Regions from separate parts of the Streptomyces rubellus genome, predicted to be linked through region 2. Evidence: riboswitches for the same ligand, from Rfam matches in the RefSeq annotation. Region 2 holds a riboswitch; the other holds the start of a gene.
The links. Region 2 has a riboswitch for cobalamin ahead of V1L54_RS00520 (CbtB domain-containing protein). Riboswitches for the same ligand answer to the same signal wherever they lie in the genome.

Region 1: linked by a shared signal. The riboswitch ahead of V1L54_RS19380 (cobalamin biosynthesis protein) and the one ahead of V1L54_RS00520 (CbtB domain-containing protein) in region 2 are both predicted to bind cobalamin.

What each region holds. Positions count from the first base shown of each region.
Region 1 is NZ_JAZDCX010000016.1:42,259-45,654, forward strand. It holds gene V1L54_RS19370 (inorganic phosphate transporter) at 1-1,033, shown strand, start outside; gene V1L54_RS19375 (hypothetical protein) at 1,123-1,338, shown strand; cobalamin riboswitch at 1,526-1,651, shown strand; gene V1L54_RS19380 (cobalamin biosynthesis protein) at 1,789-2,859, shown strand; gene V1L54_RS19385 (cobyric acid synthase) at 2,856-3,396, shown strand, end outside.
Region 2 is NZ_JAZDCX010000001.1:123,902-127,297, forward strand. It holds gene V1L54_RS00505 (hypothetical protein) at 1-52, shown strand, start outside; gene V1L54_RS00510 (class F sortase) at 64-813, shown strand; gene V1L54_RS00515 (CbtA family protein) at 836-1,648, opposite strand; gene V1L54_RS00520 (CbtB domain-containing protein) at 1,662-1,895, opposite strand; cobalamin riboswitch at 1,930-2,050, opposite strand; partial or broken gene V1L54_RS00525 (glycoside hydrolase family 6 protein) at 2,140-3,204, shown strand; gene glxA (radical copper oxidase GlxA) at 3,276-3,396, opposite strand, start outside.

The DNA of each region.
Region 1 (3,396 bases), on a different contig from region 2:
CATCTCCAAGGGGCTCATCAACGAGGACTCCGGTGTGGATCCCGCGGTGGTCCTCGCGGGGCTGGTCGGAGCGATCGTCTGGAACCTGCTGACCTGGCTGGCCGGCCTACCCTCCAGCTCCTCGCACGCCCTCATGGGCGGTCTGATCGGCGCGACCATCGCCTCCGTCGGCATCGGCGCCGTCTCCATGGGCGCGGTCTTCTCGAAGGTCCTGCTCCCGGCCGTCGTCGCCCCGCTGGTCGCCGGCATCGCGGCGATGCTCGCCACCAGGCTGACCTACCGGATCAGCCGCGGCACCCCGGAGAAGGACGTCGCCAAGGGCTACCGCGGCGGGCAGATCGCCTCGGCCGCCCTGGTCTCCCTCGCCCACGGCACCAACGACGCGCAGAAGACCATGGGCGTCATCACCCTCGCCCTGATCTCCGGCGGGGTGCTGGGCGCCGACGCCGACCCGCCGCTGTGGGTCATCGCCTCCGCGGGCATCGCCATCGCGCTGGGCACCTACCTGGGCGGCTGGCGGATCATCCGCACCATGGGCAAGGGTCTCACCGACATCCGGCCGGCCCAGGGCTTCTCCGCCCAGACCAGTTCGGCCGTCACCATCCTGGCCTCCTCCCACCTGGGCTTCGCGCTCTCCACCACCCAGGTCTGCTCCGGCTCCATCATGGGCTCCGGTCTGGGCCGCAAGGGCGGCGTGGTGCGGTGGAGCACCGCGGGCCGCATGTTCGCCGCCTGGGGGCTGACCCTCCCGGCCGCCGGCCTGGTGGCCGCGGGCGCCGCGTTCCTGACGACCCGCGGCGACTGGGGCGTCACCGCGGTCATGGTTCTCACCGTGGCGGCCTGTGCGGCGATCTGGCTCGCCTCGCGCCGGGAGCCGGTGGACCACACCAACGTCAACGACGTCGAGACGGACACCGCCGGAGAGCCGGACGTGCTCACCACGGCCGTGCAGGCCGTCTCCCCGCCCCCGGTGGGCACCGAGGAGACCGAGCGGGCGGAGCACGCGGAGAAGGCCTCCGCCCCCGCCTCCTGAGCGCCCCGCAGCCCCTCCCAGCCCCCGCGGACCCCCATGGACCCCACGAACCTCACGGACAGGGTCCCGCAGAGAAGGAATCCCCGCTCATGGACATCCACTGGGCCGCACTCGGCCAGGTCTTCGTCGTCAGCCTCGTGATGACGATCGGCCTGGTGGCCGTGTTCACCCTCGGCATCGTCGGCAACCGCGCCAACCAGCAAACGGGAGTCGGCACCGCCCTCCTCGCCCGCACCGGCGCCTGGGTCAGCTACGCCCTGTGCGCGGCCGCCGTGGCGTACGGCATCTACATCATCGCCTCCTGAATCCCGGCGTCCTTCCGGGATCCCCCGCCGGCCGGCGCCGGGCGCTGTCCGCCCGGCGCCGGCCGGCGTTCGGGGGCGCGCGCACCGGCGCTGTGTGCTTCCACACAGCGCGCCGTCGCAGGTCATCGCCGAGTTGACGCGTCCGGTCGGCCGTGGTGGACTGCCCGTTGCCAAACGGCGGCAGGAGAGGAAGCCGGTGCGAATCCGGCGCGGTCCCGCCACTGTCACCGGGGAGCGCTCCCCCACTCGGCGTCACGGCCCGCACAGCGGGCTGGAAGACCGGGGGCAGCGCCGATCCGGGAGCCAGGAGACTCTCACCGCCGGTCACGTCGAGCCAGGGCGCGGACCCTGAGTGAGGACATACCGCCATGCCGGGCACCCTGCCTTCCCCGTTGCCGCCCCCACTCCGCACCGCGAGGACCGTACGAGGTGTGACGGCCGGCTGACGCGATGCGCGCCGACCACACCACCCGTCGCACAGGCACCCCTTCCACCGGCACGGCCGCCCTCACGGCCCGGACCGCCGCCCGTTCCGCCATCCGGATCCGTTCCGGCGCGGGCCGGGTCCCCGAAGCGGCGCTCGGCCTGTCGGCCGGGTATCTGCTCGACCTGATCGCCGGTGATCCCCGCCGGGGCCATCCCGTGGCCGCCTTCGGGCGCGCCGCCGCGGCCGCCGAGCGGCTGCTGTGGCGCGACCACCGCGGCGCGGGCACGCTGTACACCGTTGTGTGCGCGGGCAGCGCCGTGGCCGCCGCCGCGGCGCTGGAGCGGGCCGTACGCCGCTCCCCCGCCGCCCGTACCGCCCTGGCCGCCGCCGCGGCCTGGTCGGTGGTCGGCGGCACGTCACTGGCGCGCGAGGCCCGGGCGATCGCCGCCGCCCTCCGGGCGGACGACCTCGGCACGGCCCGCGCCCGGCTGCCCCGTCTGTGCGGACGCGACCCGCGGGACCTGGACGCGGAGGACGTCGCCCGGGCGGTGGTGGAGTCCGTCGCCGAGAACACCTCGGACGCCGTGGTCGGCGCCCTGGTGTGGGGCGCCGCCTGCGGGGTGCCGGGGCTGGTGGGGTTCCGGGCCGTCAACACCCTGGACGCGATGGTCGGCCACCACTCGCCGCGCCACCACCGCTTCGGCTGGGCCTCGGCCCGGCTGGACGACGCGGCGGGGTGGCCCGGTGCCCGGCTGACCGCGCTGCTGGCGGTCCTCGCCGGTCCCGGCCCGCGCGGCGCGCTCCGCGCCTGGCGCACCGACGCCCACCGCCACCCCAGCCCCAACGCCGGGGTGGTCGAGGCGGCCTTCGCGGGCGCGCTGGGCGTACGGCTGGGCGGGACGCTGTCGTACGGCGGCCGCGTCGAGCACCGCCCGGTGCTGAACGCCGCCGGCCGTCCGGTGCGGGCCGCGGACATCGAGCGGGCGGTACGGCTGTCGCGCCGGGTGGGCGCGCTGGCACTGGTGGTGTGCGCCGTCACCGGGACGGCGCGGGAGAGGCGGCTCGACGGCCGGCGCGGAAGGGGAGCCCGTTGACGGGCGGCGGACTGCTGATCGCGGGAACCACCTCGGACGCGGGCAAGAGCGTGGTCACGGCGGGCGTCTGCCGCTGGCTGGCCCGCAGGGGTGTGAAGGTGGCGCCGTTCAAGGCGCAGAACATGTCGCTGAACTCCTTCGTCACCCGCGACGGCGCCGAGATCGGCCGCGCCCAGGCCATGCAGGCCGCCGCCGCCCGGGCGGAGCCCACCGCGCTGATGAACCCGGTGCTGCTCAAGCCCGGTGGCGACCGCACCAGCCAGGTCGTGCTGCTGGGCAGGCCGGTGGGCGAACTGGACGCGCGCGGCTGGCGCGCCGGGCGGCGGGAGCGGCTGCTGGGCACGGTCACCGACTGCCTGGCCGAACTGCGGCGCACCCATGACGCGGTGATCTGCGAGGGCGCCGGCAGTCCGGCCGAGATCAACCTGCGGCACGGCGACATCGTCAACATGGGCCTGGCCCGGGCCGCGCGGCTGCCGGTCGTGGTGGTCGGCGACATCGACCGCGGCGGTGTCTTCGCCTCCTTCTTCGGCACCA
Region 2 (3,396 bases):
GCGGGCGGTCCTGTCGCGGCGCCGGGCCCGCTCCCACGGCACCGACGGCTGACCGGGCCGGCCGTGTACGGAGGATACGGCCGGCCCGCGGACGGCGAGCCGCGCGCCTCCTCCGCCGGCCGGCTGGCGGCGGCGGTGGTGTGGGCCGTGCTGCTGACCGCCGTGTGGCTGTGGGGACGGGAACTGTCCGATCCCGCCGCGGTGGCGCCGCCGGACCCGCGCCCGGGCAGCGGCGCCCGGCACGACCCGGCCGGCGGTACGGACGGCGCCTCCGGCCGTACGCTGCCCGCCGCCCACGCCCCGCTGCCGGCGGCCGAACCGTGGCGCGTCGACATCGAGGCCGCCGGCGTCCACGCCCGGATCGTCGAACGGGGCCTGGACAGCGAGGGCGCGGTCCGGCCGCCGCCGATGGACACCCCCGGGGTGGTCGGCTGGTACCGGGACGGCCCGGAGCCGGGGACCGAGGGCGCGGCGCTGCTCGTGGGCCATGTGGACACCGACCGCGGCCCGGCGGTCTTCCACCGGCTGGCGTCGGTGCGGCCGGGCGACCGGGTGCGGGTGACCCGCGCGGACGGCACGGTCGCCGAGTTCACGGCCGAGGACGTCTCGGTCGCCGAACGCGCCGACTTCGACCCGGCGAGGGTCTACGGCGCCCGCCGCGCCGGCCGTGCCGAGCTGCGGCTGATCACCTGCACCGGGGACTTCGACCGGGACAGCCGCTCCTACACCGCCAACCTGGTGGTCTCCGCCTACCTCACCGGTGTCCGGCCCGCGCGGGAGCCGGACACCGGTGCGCTGGAGTGGCAGGGCTGATGACGGGACTGACGGGGGCGGCTCAGGCGGCCGTGCCGCCGCCCGTCCCCGCCGTGCCGCCGGCCCCCGCCGCCCGTGCGGCACGCAGGCCGAGCAGGCCGAAGGCGATCCCCAGGGCCGCCCACAGCACGGCGTGGGAGGCCAGCGAGAGCATCCGGAAGTCCCACAGCAGCCGGGCGTCCACCGCCACCGGATCGGGGTTGCCCGGCAGCAGGAACAGCGCCGCGCCCGTGGCCACCACCGCGCCGGCCACGGCGAGCTGGCGCACCGGCGCCTCCCGGTCGGCCAGCCGCCGGTGGAGCTGCCGGGCGAGCAGCATGCCCAGTACGCCGACCGCCAGCGCGGCCAGCCACAGCACCTGGCGCTCCTGGACGGTGCCGCCGTCGCCGACCCCCGGCGGGTTGGCCGGATAGCGCAGTCCGGGCAGCAGGGACAGGGCCGTGAAGCCCGCTCCCGCCAGCAGCAGGGACCTGCTCCAGGGCCGCTCGGTCAGGGCGTCGGAGCGGTGGAGCAGGGCGTAGGCGACGGCGAAGAACACACCCAGCGCCAGCCCGACGACCACCGCGGTCACCACCAGCCCGAAGTGCTGGGTGCCGCGCGAGAACAGTTCCTCGTGGTGGGCCGTCACGCCCGTGGCGCCGTGGGTGTGCCGTTCCGCCTCCTGCGCGATGGCCCGGTCCATCAGCGGTTCGGCCAGCAGCAGGGAGAACAGCCCGGCGGCCAGCCCGGCCGGACCGCCCGCGGCCAGCCCCCGCCTGAGCAGGGGCAGCACGGGACGGTCGGCGGTGCGGGCCGCGGGGCTCCGGACGGGATCCTGAGAGGTCACCGCGGTCATGGTGCGGTTCCGCTCAGTGGCAGGGGGCACCGAACAGGTGCCGCCCGTCGTGTGCGAACTCGTGCAGGTACGAGCCGGTGGCGGAGACGAGCTGGCCGTTGTCCACGAAGACGGCGTAGAGCGCGATGAGCGCGACGACGACCGCGGCCGCGGCGATCGTCCAGTCCCGGGCCCGGCCCGTGGCGTCGGCGACGGCGGTGCCGTCGGCCGGGATGCCTGCCGTGGTGCCGGCGGTGTGCGGGGACATCCGCGATTCCTCCTCCTGGGGTTTCCACGCCCCATTGACGGGAGAAGCGACGGGCCAGTTCCTGACTCCCCGGGCCCGTGGGGCCGCGGGTCACAGTGGCGGGACCGTCCCGGACTCGCACCGGGTTCCTGCGCACCGTCGCCTCGATATGAAGATGTGCTCGGTCGGAGGTTCCCAGCCCATCCGGAGGCTGTCAATGTGCCAGGATGGTCCGACCGGTTTGTGCCGATCCAAGGGGGAGTGGATGTACGGCTGCCATACCGGCCGGCGGCCCGGCGCCGCGCGGTTCCGGCGAGCGGCCCGGGGGGCCGTGGTGGGGGTCCTGGTGCTGGTTACGGGCTGTTCCGGGCTCTTCGGGGGGAGTTCCTCCGAGCGGCCGGACGGGTCCGGCGAGGGGACGGCCCCGGTGGGGCAGCGGCCCGCCGGACAGGTCCCGTACTGGGTCAACCCCGAGGGGACGGCCGTCCGGCGGCTGGCCGAGCTGCGCCGTGCCGGGCGGGAGGAGGAGGCCGGGCTGATCGAGCGGATCGCCGCCCAGCCCGTCGCCGAGTGGATCGGCACCGACGATCCCGAGGGGCAGACCAGAGAGCTCACCGAGGCCGCGGAGCGGGCGGACCGCACCGCCCTGCTGGTCCTCTACAACATCCCGCACCGCGACTGCGGTCAGTACTCGCAGGGGGGCGCGGCGGACGGCGACGCCTACCGGGCCTGGCTCGACGGCGTGGCCGAGGGCATCGGGGACCGGTCCGCCACGGTGATCGTCGAGCCCGACGCGCTGCCGCACGTCCTGGACGGCTGCACTCCCCGGGAGTTCCACGAGGAGCGGTACGCGCTGCTGGGCGAGACCGTGCGGCGGCTCAAGGACCTTCCGGGGACGACGGTCTACCTGGACGCGGGCAATCCGCGCTGGATCCGGGACCCCGGCGCGATGGCCGGGGCGCTGCGGCGGGCGGGTGCCGACCGCGCGGACGGCTTCGCGCTCAACGTCTCCAACTACCGGACCACGGAGGAGAACGTCGCCTACGGCAGGCGGCTGTCGGCGCTGCTCGGCGGCAAGCACTTCGTGATCGACACCAGCCGCAACGGCAACGGGCCGGCCGACGGGGCCGGCGGCGCGGGGGACGCCGAGAGCTGGTGCAACCCGCCGGGCCGGGCGCTGGGCGAGGCGCCGACGACGGACACCGGTGAGGAACTGGTGGACGCCTATCTGTGGATCAAGCGCCCCGGGGAGTCGGACGGCACCTGCAAGGGCGGTCCGAAGGCGGGCGCGTGGTGGGAGGAGTACGCGCTCGAACTGGCCCGCAACGCGGGGGGGGGTAGGGCACCGTGCCGGACGCGCGCCCGGCGCGCGTCCGGCTCCCCGGCCCCCGGCCCGGTGGCTCAGTCGGGGGCGACGGTGACCGGCTCCGCGTCCGGCGAGACCGGGACCCGGACCCACACCGACTCGGACGGGACGCCCTCGCCGTCCAGCACGTTCAGCATGTAGTAGCCCGGCGGCACC